DNA from 2 places in the Micromonospora eburnea genome. Region 2 is predicted to be linked to the other one. Evidence: predicted binding sites of a transcription regulator. Region 2 holds the regulator's gene; the other holds the start of a gene.

Region 1 (8,381 bases), 2.6 Mb from region 2:
GAGCAGGTCCCGTTCCAGCGCGCCGGTGAGCACCTCGCTCGCCACCCGGGTACGCCCACCACCGTCCCCGGGATGCGTCAGGGTGCCGGTGAGCCGGCCCGGCACCCGCAGCCCGGCGGCGAGCAGCCGCTGCCCGAGCAGGGCCAGCAGCATCCCGCCGGCCGCCACCGCGAGGACGCTCCACGGCGTACCGGCCCGCCACCAGGTGACCGGCCCGGCCCCGAGCAACGGGCTGCCGCCGCCGGGGAGCCAACCCAGCCCGACCGCGGACCCGGTCGCGCCCGCCGCGATGAGCAGCAGGGCGAGCACCGTCCAGAGCAGCCGATGGGCGGCGTTGCTCACGTGGCCCGCCGATCGGGTAGGAGCCGGACCTCGATCGGGTCGCGGCGCGGGGCGGCCAGCCGATCGAGTTCCCAGCGCAGCGCGAACTCGACGTCGGCCCGGGCCGCCGGGTCGCCGGTCGCGGTCACCCGGGGCCGCCAGGTGTCCCCGCGCCGACGGAGGCGTACCCGGGCCCGGCGGACGCTCGGCACGGTCCGCGCCGTACGGGCCAGCCGCCGTTCGAGCGAGCGACGGTGCAGGTGCCAGCCGTCGTCCTCGGCGAGGCGCAGGCGGGCGGGGTGCCACCGGCGCAGCTCCGCGACGAGCAGGACCAGGCCGAGCAGGGTGACGCCGGCGGCGACCGCCCGGACCGGGGCGTCCTGCCAGCGGGTGGTGGTCAGGATGGCGTACCACCGGTGGGCCAGCGGGCCGGGATGGCCGGCCGCGGCGAGCAGGGCCTCGACCGCGACGAGCGCCCCGCCGGCGAGCAGGGCGACGGCGAGCAGCAGGGTGGCGACCCGGTTGACCGTCCGCACCTCAGCCTCCGACCGCCGGGCTCACGTCGCCTTCCAGGCGTCCGCGTCCGCGCTCGGCGCGTGGTACGCGGGGTCCGCCGGGTCGGGCAGGCACAGGTCCGCCACCGTGACGGTGGTCCCCTCGACGGTGAGCCCGGTCTCCGCCCCGACCCGGACGCCGATCCGGCGGCGTACCGCCTCGGCGACCGTCGGCAGGTGGGTGCCGTGGTCGACGACCAGGTCCAGGTCGACCCGGGCGACACCGCCGTGCACCCGGACGGTCGCCGCGGCGTCGCGGGCGGCCGGCGTGCGTCTCGCCGCGTCCTCGACCAGCCGGGCGATCCGGTCCTCCGTCCACGGCCGGACCGGGGCAACGGCCTCGCGCGCGGTGGCGGGCGGGGTCGCGGAGGCGGCCTCAGGCGTCGCCGTGGCCTTGGGCTGGGGCGTGGCGGGGGCCTCGGGCGTGCCCGCAGACCGGCGCGTGGCTGCGGGTACGGATTCGGGCGCGGCCGGGCCGCGCCGCGGCAGGATTCCGGTCATCGTCGTGCCCCCGCTCACCGGCGCCGGTCCGCGCGGTCGGCGAACCCGGGCGCGGTCACGTCGCCGTCGAGGACCCGGACCAGGAGCCAGCCGACCAGTCCGGCCAGGGCGGCTGCTGCTGCGGCGCCGATTCCGCCGAGCGCCCAGACCGCCACCAGCAGGAACCCGGCGAGGAACCCGAACTGTTGCCGCGTCATGTCCACCTCCGCTCAGCGGCGACTCGACCGGACGGGCGGGTACCCGTTCCCACGCCGCGCAGTCATCGCGCCCCACCGGCAGCGGTCGCTCACGTCGGAGCCGGGCATTCTTCCACCTCCATTCGGCGCAACTGGCGGTAACCGGACCCGGCGAGACCGCCAGAATCCCGCACCTGGAGTCGAGCATGGTCCAGCCGGGGACAAGGCGGGCAGGCCCGGAAGGAGCCCTGCGACCGGCCGCCCAGACAGCCGCGGAAAGGCGACGAACGGCACGACCCCCGGCCAGCCCGGATCGGAATGGAACAACCGGCCGGTGACGGTCCGAACCGGTCGGTTCCAGCACACCGGGTGCGCGCCGTCCATGATCGACCGCCTACACTCGGGCGTCGATCGAGCGACGGATGGGTCTGGCGAAGATGACGAGCAGCGGCAGCGTGGCGGCTTCCTGGCTGCGTCCGGTGACGGCGGGGAACGCCCCGCTCCGCACCCGCGCCGGTCATCTCGCGTACGCCTCGCGACGGCTGGGTGAGCTGGTGCAGGGGCGGCCGCCGGGTGTGACCGGGCACCAGTGGAGCACTGCCCTGCGGGAGGGCTTCGACCAGGTGGTCTGCGCGGCCGACACCGGCCGTCCGGTCTTCGCCGTGCAGGTCTCCCCGCCGGCGCCCGCCGGTTCCGCCGCCCGCCGCGCCGAGCGGATGACCAGTGTGGTCTGCGCCGCCGTCGGCCTGCCGCTGCTGCGGGTCGAGTCGTCGACGCTGCGCGGTGCCGAACACGCCCGGCGTCTCGCCGAGTACGTCATCGACGCGCGGAGCTACGCCGCCGGCTCGGGGCCGGAGAGCGGGGACGCCGTCGGGTTCCGGGAGATCGTCGGCCGGCTGCCCGACGGGCGCAGCGGGCCGGTGAACGACCTCGGGGCGCTGGCTCGGGCCGCCGCGGTCGACGCGTACGTCGAGCGACGCCTCGCCGACCCGATCGTGCGCGGCCTGCACGTGCGGTGGACGGGCGGCGCGGCCGAGGGGTGGAGCTGGATCGAGGTGCGGCCCGGCCGGTGCCTGGTCGAACGGGTCGAACTCTACGTGCAGCGGTTCTCCTGCGGGGTGGACCCGGGCCGGCTCGCCGAGGACCTGGCCGCCGTGGCGGTGGGGGAACGGCTACGTGACCTCGACGCCGTCGAGCCGTCGCTGGTCGACCGGGACGAGCTGCGCCAGCGTATCCGGGGGCTGGCCGCCCGGCGCGACGAGCTGGACGGCGGCTTCGCCTTCGACCACCTCTGGGCGGACTGAGCCACCGCGCGGGCTGACCCGGGGCGCGGACGTCCGGCTGGGTGGCCCGGCCCTTCCCGGCTGGCCCTTCCCGGCGGGGCGGGTCACACCGGCGCGGGCACCGGTCGGGCCGGGTCCGGCGCGGGCGCCCGCAGCCCCTCGATCTGTCGGGTACGCGCCGGACCGGCGAGCAGGTTGCCCAACGCCACCAGCAGGGCCAGCCCACCCAGCCCGAGCCAGAGCACGGTGTCGCCGAACCGGCTGGTGACCAGGCCGCCCACGGTCGGGCCGGCGAAGCTGGCGAAGGCGTAGCCGAGTGAGTAGACGCCCTGGTAACGGCCGCGTTGCGCGGCCGGGGAGAGGTCGGCGGTGAGCGCCGAGTTGGCGGGCGTCATCATCATCTCGCCGAGGGTCCAGACCAGCACGCTGAGGCCGTAGAGCAGGATGGTGTCGGCCATGGCGGTGACCGCGAACCCGGCGCCGATCACCACCGCCGCCACCGCGATGGTGCGGGAGCGGTCGAAGCGGGCGATCAGCCGAGGCACGAACAGCTGGCCCGCCACGATCATCAGCCCGTTCACCGCGATGACCGGCCCGTACGCCGACGCGGGCAGTCCGTCGGCCCGCAACGCCACCGGCAGCATGGCGTTCGCCTCGATGCAGAGCCAGATCAACCCGGTCAGCGCGGTGAAGGTGAGGAAGACCCGGTCGCGCAGCACCGTGCCGAGGCCGCCCCGGTCGGCTCGGTCGCGTTGCCCGACCGTCTCCGGCGCGGGCCGGGACTCGGGCACCTTGAGCGCGATCAGGGCGGCGGTGCCGAGCAGCACGGCCGCGTTGAGCACGAAGAGCAGCAGCGGCTCGGCCCGGATCAGCACGCCGGCGACGGTCGCGGCCACCGAGAACCCGATGTTGATCGCCCAGTAGTTCAGGGTCAGCGCCCGCAGCCGGTCGCGCTCGCCGACCACGTCGATGATGGTGGCGGTGAACGCCGGCCGGGCCACGCCGAGGAAGAGCCCGAGGGTCAGGGTGAGCGCCGCGATGGCGACCGGTCGGTCGGTCAGTCCCAGCCCGAGCGCGGTCGCCGCCGCGGCGACGTTGCCGGAAAGCATCGCCGGCCGCCGCCCCCACCGGTCCGCGACGATGCCGCCGAGCAGCGTGCCGAGCGCGCTGCCCGCCCCGTGCAACCCGATCACCATCCCGGCGTACGACGGGTCGAAGTGGCGCACCGAGACCAGGTAGACGCCGAGGTAGATGGCGACGAAGCTGCCCAGCCGGTTGATCAGGGTGGAGGCCCAGAGATACCAGAACGTGCGGGGCAGGCCGCCTCCGGTCTGTCGCCACCAGCCTGCCATGCGCTACCCCCGTGCTTGCTTGTGTAATGACCACTGGCCATGCCGGTCATTACAACCTAGAGGTACGACACGAGGTCGGTCTCGGGGTGATGATGGTGGCGCCGCTCACTGTGCGACTGCGGCAATGGATGCCGGCGAGCATGTCATCGATGAAAATTGTGAACGACGAAAAAGCCAACCGGGGCCCCGCTGATTTCTCAGCGTGACCCCGGCGTGCCCGACGGTGAACCGGGAGGCTCAGCGGTTCTTGTACGCCTCCACCACCGAGACGGGGATCCGGCCCCGCTCGGAAATCTCGTAGCCGTTCTTCGTGGCCCATTCCCGGATGGCGCGGTTCTGCTCCCGGTCCATTCCGGAGGTGGCCGCGCGGGCCGTGCGGCGCGCCGTGCGTACGCTCTCCACCGGTCCGCGACCGATCCGCCTGCCAGCGCTGATGTACGGGTCCAGGGCCTTGCGCAGGACGCCGGCGTTCTCGTCGGAGACGTCGATCGTGTAGGCCACGCCGTCCAGACCGAACTCGACGGTCCGATCCGCCTTTCCGCCGTCGAGGTCGTCGGTCAGAACAGTGATTACTTTCCTTGCCATCGCCATTGCTCCCTGAGTCGGGCGGGGTGTGGCTAAGAGTTTGACCTACGGTGCGGCAAATTCGCAACAATATCCGCCGGATCGCCATTCGGCGGGTCGGCTAATCCATAGCCCGGAATGGTGGGCCAACGCGTGGCGCGGCGCTCTCGGGCGGTTGGGGAGTGGTGTGAGTCACAACCCGGAACAAGGGCCACGCCTTGTTACTTGAGTCTGACACGCTCAACTCAAGATGATGGCAGGTGTTCGATGGCAACTCTTCCGGTACTTCCGCTGACCGACGCCGTCCTGCTGCCCGGCATGGTCATCCCGGTGACCCTCGACCCGACCACCCAGGCCGCGGTCGACGCGGCCCGCGCCAGCGGCGACAAGGAGCTCCTCGCCGTTCCCCGCATCGACGGCGACTACGGCCCCGTCGGCGTGATCGCCACGATCGAGAAGGTGGGCCGGCTGCCCAGCGGCGAGCCCGCCGCCGTGATCCGCGGCCTCACCCGCGCCCGGATCGGTTCCGGCGTGCCCGGACCCGGCGCCGCGCTCTGGGTCGAGGCGACCGAACTCGACGAACCATCCCCGGCCGGCCGGGCCCGGGAACTCGCCCGCGAGTACCGCGCGCTGATGACGTCCGTCCTCCAGCAGCGCGGCGCCTGGCAGGTCATCGACGCCATGGAACGGATGACCGACCTCTCCGAACTGGCCGACGCCGCCGGCTACGCGCCCTGGCTCAGCCTGGCGCAGAAGACCGAACTGCTCGCCGCGCCGGACGTCACCGCCCGGCTGGAGCTGCTGGTCGGCTGGGTGAAGGAGCACCTGGCCGAGCAGGAGGTCACCGAACGGATCAACAGTGACGTCCGCGAGGGGCTGGAGAAGTCGCAGCGGGAGTTCCTGCTCCGCCAGCAGCTCGCCGCGATCCGCAAGGAGCTCGGCGAGGACGAGCCCGAGGGCTCCGCCGACTACCGGTCCCGCGTCGAGTCCGCCGACCTGCCCGAGAAGGTCCGCGAGGCGGCCCTGCGCGAGGTCGGCAAGCTGGAGCGGGCCAGCGACGCCTCGCCCGAGGCGGGCTGGATCCGTACCTGGCTCGACACCGTCCTCGAGATGCCGTGGAACACGCGTACCGAGGACAACACCGACCTGGCCGCGGCCCGCGCCGTGCTCGACGCCGACCACGCCGGCCTGGCCGACGTGAAGGACCGCATCCTGGAATACCTGGCGGTGCGCAACCGGCGCGCGGAACGCAACCTCGGCGTGGTCGGCGGCCGCGGCTCCGGCGCGGTGCTCGCCCTCGCCGGCCCACCCGGCGTCGGCAAGACCAGCCTCGGCGAGTCCGTCGCCCGGGCGCTGGGCCGCAACTTCGTCCGGGTCTCCCTCGGCGGCGTCCGCGACGAGGCGGAGATCCGCGGTCACCGGCGCACCTACGTCGGCGCGCTGCCCGGCCGGATCGTCCGCGCGCTGCTCGAGGCGGGTTCGATGAACCCGGTCGTGCTCCTCGACGAGGTCGACAAGCTGGCCGCCGGCTACTCCGGCGACCCGGCCGCAGCCCTGCTGGAGGTGCTCGACCCGGCGCAGAACCACACCTTCCGCGACCACTACCTCGAGGTCGACCTCGACCTGTCCGACGTGCTCTTCCTGGCCACCGCCAACGTGGTGGAGGCCATCCCCGGCCCGCTGCTGGACCGGATGGAGCTGGTCGCCCTCGACGGCTACACCGAGGACGAGAAGGTGGCCATCGCCCGGGACCACCTGCTGCCCCGGCAGCGGGAGCGGGCCGGGCTGACCGCCGACGAGGTGACCGTCACCGACGAGGCGCTGGCCCGGATCGCGGGGGAACACACCCGGGAGGCCGGCGTACGGCAGCTCGAACGGGCCCTCGCCAAGATCCTGCGCAAGGTCGCCGTGGCCCTGGCCACCGACCCGGCACCGGTCCGGGTGGACGACGACAACCTGACCCGCTACCTGGGCCGGCCGAAGTTCACCCCGGAATCGGCGGAGCGGACCGCGGTGCCCGGCGTGGCCACCGGACTGGCGGTCACCGGCGCCGGCGGCGACGTGCTCTTCATCGAGGCGACCAGCATGGCGGGCGAACCGGGCCTGACCCTGACCGGCCAGCTCGGCGACGTGATGAAGGAGTCCGCGCACATCGCGTGGTCGTACCTGCGGTCGAACGGGCGGCGGTTCGGGCTGGACCCGAACGCCCTCGCCGGGCGGCGGATCCACCTGCACGTCCCGGCCGGCGCGGTGCCGAAGGACGGCCCGAGTGCCGGCATCACCATGGTGACCGCGCTGGCCTCCCTGGTTACCGGCCGGCCGGTGCGCCCCGAGTTCGGGATGACCGGCGAGGTGACCCTCTCCGGCCGGGTGCTGCCCATCGGCGGCGTGAAGCAGAAGCTGCTCGCCGCCCACCGGGCCGGCCTGACCGAGGTGATCATCCCGAAGCGCAACGAGCCGGACCTCGACGACCTGCCCACCGAGGTACGCGAGGCGTTGACCATCCACACCCTCGCCGACGTCGCCGACGTGCTCGCCCTGGCGCTGCGCCCGGCCGACGTCGACGCGGAGACGCTCGGCGGCCAGCCCCTCACCGCGGCCTGAGGTGTAAGGAGGGGCCCCCTGTTAACGCCTGGTGCAGAGCAGGGGGCCCCTCTTAACCACGCTCATGGAGCACCCGGTCCAGGTGTGGCCCAGAGTGTTAAGAAGGGGCCCTTCCTCTACCGAATGCGTTAAGAAGGGGCCCTTCCTTACCGGCGGTCGCGGCCGTCGCCGTCCCGATCCCGGCGTACGGTCGCCTTGCGGCCCTTGATGGTGCTGCCGCGCAGCCCCCGGATCACCTCGTCGGCGACCGCGTACGGGACCTCCACCAGGGAGAACCGGTCGGCGATCTCGATCGAGCCGATGTCCCGCCCGCTGACCTGGGTCTCCCCGGTGATCGCCCCGACCAGATCCTGCGGGCGCACCCCGGCCCGCCGGCCCAGGCCGATGAACACCTGGGTCGTACCGCCGGGGCGGGGGCGTCCCGCGGGGCGTCGCTCCCGGCCCTCGTACCCGCGCTGCTCCCGCGGCGGGCGGACCGTGACCTGCGGGATCTCCTCCTCCTCGTCGGCTGTGCCGGGGAGGGTCGCCTCGTGGGCCAGCCGCACCGCGGCGAGCGCGACCTCCATCATGTCGAACTCGTCGGTCAGAGACTCCACGATCGCCCGGAACGGCTCCAGGTCGTCCTCCAGCAGCGACTCCCGCAGCGCCGCCTGGGTCAGCTCCAGCCGCCGGGTCCGCAGATCCGCCACCGTCGGGATCTTGTCGACCGTGATCCGCTGGCCGGTGACCCGCTCGATGGTCTTGAGCATCCGATGCTCGCGCGGCTCCGCGAGGGTGATCGCCACGCCCTCCCGGCCGGCCCGGCCCACTCGGCCGATCCGGTGCACGTACGACTCCGGCGCCGAGGGGACGTCGTAGTTGACGACGTGGCTGAGCTGCTCGACGTCCAGCCCGCGGGCCGCCACGTCGGTGGCCACCAGCAGGTCGGCGGTGCCCGAGCGCAGCCGGCCCATCACCCGGTCCCGCTGCTCCTGGCTCATCCCGCCGTGCAGCGCCTCGGCCCGGTAGCCCCGGCCGTTCATCGTC
Region 2 (8,381 bases):
CTGCCAGCGGGCCAGCACCTCGCCGCGGAGCAGCCGGCCGTCCCTGAGCCCCTGGTCGACGGTCCGCTCCGCCGCTCGGTACGCCGCCCGTACCCGCTCGTCCAGCGCGTCGGCGGCGGCGACCTGCTCGTCGGCGGCCCCGGCCAACTCCAGCACGGCGGGGTGCAGGGCGCCCAGCGCACCGTCCAGCGTCTGCCGGACCACGGCGGACCGGGCCTCGACGTCCGCGGCGAGCCGGGCGAACCAGGCGCTAAGGGGGGCAGTGACCCGCTCGGGCAGCAGCCCCTGCCCGTCGACCCGGGTCTCCGGCAGCACGAAGAGCGGCGCGGCGGCCAGGTCCTGGGCGGCGAGCATCTCCGACAGGTGGGCGGTGATCTCGTCGATCGCCTCCGGGGGCACCCGGTCCAGGACCATGGCGATCACCGTGCCCCGGGCCCGGGCGCCGCGCAGCAGCTCCCAGGGGACGGCATCGGCGTACCGGGCGGCGGTGGTGACGAAGAGCCAGAGGTCGGCGGCGGCCAGCAGCTGCCCGGCGAGCGCCCGGTTGGCGTCGACCACCGAGTCGATGTCGGGCGCGTCGAGGAAGGCCAGCCCGGCCGGCAGCGCGGGCGCGGTGACCAGGTGCAGGCTGCTCGGGTCCTCGCTCGGCTCGTTGGTCCGGGTCAGACCGGGCAGCAGGTCGCCCTGGCGGAACCAGGAGGCATCGGCCGGGTTGCAGACCAGCACCGGCGAACGGGTGGTGGGGCGCAGCACCCCGGCGGCGCTCACCCGCGCCTGGACCAGGCTGTTGACCAGGGTCGACTTGCCCGCGCCGGTCGAGCCGCCGACCACCACCAGCAGCGGGGCGTCGAGCCGGGCGAGCCGGGGCAGCAGGTAGTCGTCGAGCTGGTGCGACAGGCTGGTGGCGGCGCGTCGGGCCGGCTCCGCCGAGGGCAGGGCCAGCGGGAACCGGGCCGCCCCGATCGCGGCCCGCAGGCCGGCGAGCGCGCCGGGCAGACCGTCCGCGTGGGTGGCGGGCGGGTCGTCCCCGGTGGCGGGTCCGATGCGGGCTGCGACGGCGGGCGTGCCGGTACGGGTGGCGGAATCGCCATGCGTCGTCACGGCTAAAGCGTGCCCGACCGACGCAAGTTAAGACAACCAGACGGTAATAACGACCAGGTTGCGTCGGGTCGACTCAACCCCGACTTGCGCTTTGCCGGCGGCGTGGCACTATTGAGTCAAGTTCACTCAACTTGTGGTGCGGTCGCTGCGGGCGGCCCGCCGGGGCAGGCCCCTGACCTGCTCACCCGTTACGAAGCGAGGAAGCGAACATGGCACGTGCGGTCGGCATCGACCTCGGCACGACGAACTCCTGCGTCAGCGTTCTCGAGGGCGGTGAGCCCACCGTCATCGCCAACGCTGAGGGCTCCCGGACGACCCCCTCGATCGTCGCGTTCGCCCGCAACGGCGAGGTGCTCGTCGGTGAGGTCGCCAAGCGTCAGGCGGTGACCAACCCCGACCGGACCATCCGCTCGGTCAAGCGGGAGGTCGGCACCAACTGGACCGTCGACATCGACGGCAAGAAGTACACCCCGCAGGAGATCTCGGCCCGTACGCTGATGAAGCTCAAGCGGGACGCCGAGGCGTACCTGGGCGAGCAGATCACCGACGCGGTGATCACCGTCCCCGCCTACTTCAACGACGGCCAGCGCCAGGCCACCAAGGAGGCCGGTGAGATCGCCGGCTTCAACGTGCTGCGGATCGTGAACGAGCCGACCGCGGCCGCCCTGGCGTACGGCCTCGACAAGGGTTCCAAGGAGCAGACCGTCCTGGTCTTCGACCTCGGTGGTGGCACCTTCGACGTGTCGCTGCTGGAGCTGGCCGAGGGCGTCATCGAGGTCAAGTCGACCAGCGGTGACAACCTCCTCGGTGGTGACGACTGGGACCAGCGGATCATCGACCACCTGGTGAAGACCTTCCGCGGCGAGCACGGCATCGACCTGTCGCAGGACAAGATGGCCATGCAGCGGCTCAAGGAGGCGGCCGAGAAGGCCAAGATCGAGCTGTCCGCCGCCACCACCAGCAACATCAACCTGCCGTACATCACCGCCGGTTCGGCGGGTCCGCTGCACCTCGACGTGACCCTGACCCGCGCCGAGTTCCAGCGGATGACGCAGGACCTGCTGGACCGCTGCAAGGGCCCGTTCGAGCAGGCCGTGAAGGACGCCGGGATCAAGGTCTCGGACGTCGACCACGTCATCCTGGTCGGTGGCTCGACCCGTATGCCGGCCGTGACCGACCTGGTCAAGCAGCTCATCGGCAGGGAGCCCAACAAGGGCGTCAACCCGGACGAGGTCGTGGCCGTCGGCGCCGCCCTCCAGGCCGGTGTGCTCAAGGGCGAGGTCAAGGACGTCCTGCTGCTCGACGTGACCCCGCTGAGCCTGGGCATCGAGACCAAGGGCGGCATCTTCACCAAGCTCATCGAGCGCAACACCACCATCCCGACCAAGCGCTCCGAGGTCTTCACCACGGCGGACGACAACCAGCCGTCGGTGCTGATCCAGGTCTTCCAGGGCGAGCGGGACATCGCGGCCTACAACAAGAAGCTCGGCACGTTCGAGCTGACCGGCCTGCCGCCGGCGCCGCGTGGCGTGCCGCAGATCGAGGTCACGTTCGACATCGACGCCAACGGCATCGTCAACGTGCACGCCAAGGACCTGGGCACCGGCAAGGAGCAGAAGATGACGATCACCGGCGGCTCGTCGCTGCCGAAGGACGACATCGAGCGGATGCGCCGGGACGCCGAGGAGCACGCCGAGGAGGACAAGCGCCGGCGTGACGACGCGGAGACCCGCAACGTGGCCGAGGCCCTCCAGTGGCAGACCGAGAAGTTCCTCGCCGAGAGCGGCGACAAGCTGCCCAGCGAGAACCGCGACCAGCTCAACGATGCCCTCGGCGAGCTGCGCAGCGCCCTCGGCGGCCAGGACATCGACAAGATCAAGGCCGCGCACGAGAAGCTGGCGCAGGTCTCCCAGCAGGCCGGCTCGCTGCTCTACTCGCAGCAGGGCGAGCAGGCTCCGGGGGCGACCGGGCCGGGCGAGGGTGCGACCGGTGGCAAGCCGGCCGGCAGCGCCGACGACGTGGTCGACGCGGAGATCGTGGACGAGGACAAGAAGTGACGTTCGGTCCCGGACACGTTCGCACGGCAGAGGGACGAGGTAACACATGACGGAGAAGCCACGAGCCGCTGACCCGGCTGCCGCCGGGTCGGCGCCGGGTGGCTCCGCGGGCGCCGGGCAGGACGCCGGCGAGGAGCCGCGGGTCGTCATCCGCGACAAGCGCAAACTCAAGACCGGGGAGCGGAGCGGGGCGGCCGCCACCGCGGCCGACGCCGCCGCCGACGCACCGGCCGAAGGGCTGGTCGAGGAGACCGAGGTCGTGGTCGACGAGATCGAGACCGAGGCCCCCGTCTCCGGCCCGCCGGTGGTCGATGCGCCGGCCGAGCCGACCGAGGAGGCGGCCAAGCCGGAGGCGCCGCTCGGCGCCGAGCTGGAGGGGGTACGCGCCGAGCTGGAGGAGCGGACCCGCGACCTCCAGCGGGTGACGGCCGAGTACGCCAACTACCGCAAGCGCGTCGACCGGGACCGCAACCTGGTCCAGGAGCAGGCGATCGGCACGGTGCTGACCGCGCTGCTGCCGATCCTCGACGACCTGGACCGGGCCCGCGAGCACGGCGACCTGGTGGGCGGGTTCGGCTCGGTGGCCGAGCAGCTCACCACCGCGCTGGGCAAGTTCGGCCTGACCGCGTTCGGTGAGCAGGGCGACCCGTTCGATCCCACCCTGCACGAGGCGGTGGCCCACCAGACCTCCGCCGATGTCACCGAACCGACCTGTGTGCAGGTCATGCGCCGCGGTTACCAGCTCGGCGATCGGCTGCTGCGGCCGGCCATGGTCGCGGTCGCCGACCCGGAGTAGTGCCGACCCGTGCCGTCCCGTCCGCCCGCACCGGGCGGGCGGGACGACCGGGGTACGTCCCGTGGAAGGGGGTGGACGGATGAGTTCCAAGGACTGGATCGAGAAGGACTACTACGCCGTGCTGGGCGTGGAGAAGTCCGCCTCCTCCGACGAGATCAAGAAGTCGTACCGGAAACTGGCCCGGGAATCACACCCGGACCACAACCCCGGTGACCCGAAGGCCGAGGAGCGGTTCAAGGCCGTCTCCGAGGCGTACGCCGTGCTCGGCGACGAGAAGAAGCGCCGCGAGTACGACGAGATGCGTTCGCTGTTCGGCTCGGGCGCGTTCCGCCGCAACGCTCGTGGCGGGGCCCAGCCGGGTGGCATGCCGTTCGACGTCTCCGACCTGTTCGGCGGGGCGGCCGGCGGTGAGGGCCGGTTCGGCGGCGGCGGTCTCGGCGACCTGTTCGGTTCGATCTTCACCGGCGGCGGTGCCGGCGGTGCGGCCCGCCCTCGTGGTCCGGCGCGCGGCCGGGACGTCGAGACCGAGGTGGCGCTCGACTTCACCGACGCCGTACGCGGGGTGACCCTGCCGTTGACGCTGCGCTCCGCCGGGGTCTGCGAGACCTGCCACGGCACCGGAGCCAGGCCCGGCACCCAGCCGAAGGGCTGCCCGGTGTGCCACGGTGCCGGGGTGACCACCCGCAACCAGGGCTCGTTCAGCTTCTCCGAGCCGTGCCGCAACTGCCAGGGCGTCGGCACCGTCGTCGAGGACAAGTGCCCGGAGTGCCAGGGCAGCGGTGGGGTCACCAAGACCCGTACCCTGAACGTCCGCTTCCCCGCCGGGGTGGCCGACGGCCAGCGCATCCGGCTCGCCGGCCGGGGTGAGCCCGGCGAGCGTGGCGGGCCGGCGGGCGACCTGTTCGTGCAGGTGAAGGTCCGCCCGGACGAGCTGTTCGGGCGCACCGGGGACGATCTCACCCTGACCGTGCCGATCACCTTCGCGGAGGCGGTGCTCGGCACCGACCTGCGGGTGCCGACCCTGGACGGCACGGTGACCCTCCGGGTGCCGCCGGGTACGCCGGGCGGCCGGGTGCTGCGGGCCCGGGGCAAGGGTGTCGTACGCAAGGACGGCCGCGCCGGTGATCTGCTGGTCACCCTCGATGTGGTGGTCCCCGCGAAGCTGTCGGACGAGGCGCGGGCGGCGCTGGAGGCGTTCACGGAGCACACTCCGCCCGCCGCACGGGAACATCTCGACGCACGGGTGCGTCGTTTCAGTTGACCGGTGAAAGGCAGCGGAGGTGAGCGGGGATGTCGGACGAGTTCGTCGGCTCGGGTGACCCGGCCTACGAGGCCAAGGTCCTGATGATCTCGGTGGCGGCACGGATGGCGGGGATGCACCCGCAGACCCTGCGCCAGTACGACCGGCTGGGCCTGGTGCAGCCGGGCCGGGCGGCCGGTGGCGGCCGCCGGTACAGCGTCCGGGACGTGGTGCTGCTCCGCGAGGTGCAGCGACTCAGCCAGGACGACGGGATCAACCTGGCCGGAGTCAAGCGGATCATCGGCCTGGAACGGCTGCTGGAGGAGGCCCAGCAGCGGGTGGCCCGGCTGGAAGCGGAGCTGGACGCCGCCTACCGGCGGATCGCCGAGCTGGAGTCGCTGGGCGGCTTTCCGCGCGGCGACCTCGTACCCACCAACCGCACCTCGACGGCGCTGGTCGTCTGGCGCCCCCGCCGCTGACCGGCTCCCTGCCCCCTCCCTCGAAGATCTTGGTAGGAAGCGGCCCCTGGCCGGCCGAACGCTGCCAAGATCTCGGGGCGGTGGCGCGGTGGATTGGGGAATTCGGGGGTGTGGGAGGCGGCGGCTCGCTAGCCTCTGAATCAGGGCCAACCAGCTCAATCCGGACTCCGAACCTGGCAGGGGGAGCCATGGCGGAATCGGCGAAGAAGGTGGCGCACACGGCGGAGGACCGGCTCGAAAAAGTGGCCGAGAACGTCCGCGAGCGATTTGCCCGGATCATCGACGCCACCTTCACCGACAGGATCAAGGACGGGCTCTTCCTCGACCAGGTGGACCACGGCATCGACCGGGCCAGGGCCGACGAACGGCGCCGGAAGCAGGGCGGATCGCCGAGCTGACGATCCGTCGACGTGCGGGCCGGGACTCACGGGGGGTCCCGGCCCGTTCGCCTGCCGACGACGTGCGGGCCGATACGCGGTGAGGCCGTGAGGGGTCCCAGGGCCGGGACGGCGGACGCTAGAGCCGTCGGTTCTCGCGGACCAGGCCGCCCTCGCACCAGTCGCGGTAGACGAAGAGGTCCGGGCGGGCGAGCAGCACCCGGCCGTTGTGTGCCCAGTTGCGCATCAGCTCGTCGCCGGCTCGCTCGGCCTGCTCGACCAGCTTGCGGAAACGGCGCTTCGGGTGGGCCCGGAAGTTCGTCCGGATGCCGTCGGCGGCGTAGATGTAGAGGCAGTGCAGGGCGAATCGGCGGGCCGGGCAGGTGGTGTCCATGGCCAACTCGAAGAGCGTCCCCACCAGGTGGTCACCGGAGACCAGCAGGTCCCAGTCCGGGGGCATCGAGGTGAGCGGCACGGAGTTCGGCTGATAGGCCCACGTACGTAGCTCTGCCGGCGACGGATCGACCGGATTGGCGAAGCCGCGGAACGTCTCCTGCTGCACGCTCACCGGCCAACCTTCCGTATCCGCTGGCGGGGGCGTTGGGCATCCCCGCGGAACTGGCTGCTGGGGCGAAACGGTAACGCTGTTTCGCGTATCGGCGGTAGACCTTCCCGGAACCAATTCGGCAACCGTTGGCCGGGCCGGGTCGACCATAAGGCCGACCCGGCCCGACGAGCTCAATCGGTGGCCGGCACCGGTGCGGGCGGCTTGGCGGCAGCGCGACGGCGCAGCCAGCGCTTGAACCAGGCCATGTCGGGCAGCCGGGCCAGCAGCGGCCCGGCCACCACGGTGATCAGCACGTACGCGGTGGCGAGCCCGGCCAGTTTCGGCTCCACCGGGTGCGCGGCGGCGACGGCGAGCCCCGCGATGACGATGGAGAACTCGCCGCGCGGGGTGAGCGCGAAACCGGCCCGCCATCGACCGGGTTCGGCGATCCCGGCCCGCCGGGCGGCCAGGTAGCCGGTGAGCAGCTTCGTGCCCATGGTCACCACGGCCAACGCCAGCGCCGGCAGCAGCACCGGGGGCATGTCCCTCGGGTCGGTGACCAGCCCGAAGAACAGGAAGAACACCGCCGCGAAGAGGTCCCGCAGCGGCGACAGCAGTTCGGTGGCGTGGTGCGCCACCGGCCCGGAGAGGGCGATGCCGACCAGGAACGCGCCGACCGCCGCGGAGACCTGGAGCCTGGCCGCGAGGCCGGCGACCAGCAGGGTCAGGCCGAGCACCCCGAGCAGCAGCGCCTCCGGGTCCTTCGCGGAGAGCGCCGCGGAGATCAGGTGGCCGTACCGGATGGCGACGAACAGCACAGCGACCACGGTGAACACCGCGACGCCGAGCGCCAGGCCGCCCTTGATCAGGCCGATCCCGGCCAGCAGCGCGGTGAGCAGCGGCAGGTAGAGGGCCATCGCCAGGTCCTCGATCACCAGGACGGAGAGGATCACCGGGGTCTCCCGGTTACCGACCCGGCCGAGGTCGCCGAGGACCTTGGCGATCACCCCGGACGAGGACACCCAGGTGACGCCGGCGAGCACCACGGCGGCGAGCCAGCCCCAGCCGAGTATCAGCGCGAAGGCGAAGCCGGGCAGCGCGTTGAGCACCGCGTCGATCAGGCCGGCGGGGGCCGCCGCACGGAGGTTGCCGACCAGTTCGCCGGCGCTGTACTCCAGGCCGAGCATGACCAGCAGCAGGATCACGCCGATCTCCGCGCCGACGGCGAAGAATTCCTCGCTGGCGTTGAGCGGCAGGATGCCTCCGGTGCCGAAGGCGACGCCGGCGAGCAGATAGAGGGGGATGGGCGAGACACCGAAGCGGCGGCTGAGCCGGCCGAGCAGGCCGAGCAGGAGCAGCAGCGCCCCGACCTCGATGAGCAGAGTTGTGGTTTCGTGCATCCGCGCCTCAGCCGTCCGGGTCCGCTTCGGCGAGGATCGCGCTCACCCCGTCGAGGCCCTGCCGGGTGCCGACCACGACCACCACGTCACCGGCGGCGAAGCGGAAGGTGGGGTCCGGCGAGACGATCACCTCGCCGTGACGCAGCACCGCGACGATGGAGGCTCCGGTCCGGGTACGCGTCTGGGTCTCGCCCAACTGCCGGTTGACGTACTTGGTGCCGGCCGGAATGGCGATCTGCTCGGTGAGCAGCCCGGCGGCCTGCTCGCGCAGCCCGGAGAGTTGGCTGAGCATCAGGGACGCGCCGAGGATGTCGGCGAGTGCTTCCGCCTCGTCGTCGGTCAGTGGTATGTCTGCCTGGCAGGCGTCCGGATCGTCCGGATCGT

What was found. The regulator HspR, encoded in region 2, represses chaperone genes until heat shock. The targets are predictions, from matches to a motif close to TTGAGTNNNNNNNACTCAA.
Region 1: the regulator HspR is predicted to act here: its motif matches at 4,977-4,995, upstream of lon (endopeptidase La).

The regions. Positions count from the first base shown of each region.
Region 1 covers NZ_FMHY01000002.1:2,695,795-2,704,175, forward strand. Annotated here, with positions in the region: gene GA0070604_RS12690 (hypothetical protein) at 1-342, opposite strand, end outside; gene GA0070604_RS12695 (DUF6286 domain-containing protein) at 339-857, opposite strand; gene GA0070604_RS12700 (Asp23/Gls24 family envelope stress response protein) at 879-1,376, opposite strand; gene GA0070604_RS12705 (hypothetical protein) at 1,391-1,573, opposite strand; gene GA0070604_RS12710 (PDDEXK family nuclease) at 1,975-2,856, shown strand; gene GA0070604_RS12715 (MDR family MFS transporter) at 2,940-4,187, opposite strand; gene GA0070604_RS12720 (histone-like nucleoid-structuring protein Lsr2) at 4,425-4,772, opposite strand; gene lon (endopeptidase La) at 5,019-7,355, shown strand; gene GA0070604_RS12730 (DEAD/DEAH box helicase) at 7,502-8,381, opposite strand, start outside.
Region 2 covers NZ_FMHY01000002.1:46,455-54,835, forward strand. Annotated here, with positions in the region: gene GA0070604_RS00350 (GTPase domain-containing protein) at 1-1,101, opposite strand, end outside; gene dnaK (molecular chaperone DnaK) at 1,311-3,158, shown strand; gene grpE (nucleotide exchange factor GrpE) at 3,205-3,954, shown strand; gene dnaJ (molecular chaperone DnaJ) at 4,034-5,215, shown strand; gene GA0070604_RS00370 (heat shock protein transcriptional repressor HspR) at 5,245-5,673, shown strand; gene GA0070604_RS00375 (hypothetical protein) at 5,862-6,071, shown strand; gene GA0070604_RS00380 (hypothetical protein) at 6,190-6,618, opposite strand; gene GA0070604_RS00385 (cation:proton antiporter) at 6,789-7,997, opposite strand; gene GA0070604_RS00390 (cation:proton antiporter regulatory subunit) at 8,005-8,381, opposite strand, start outside.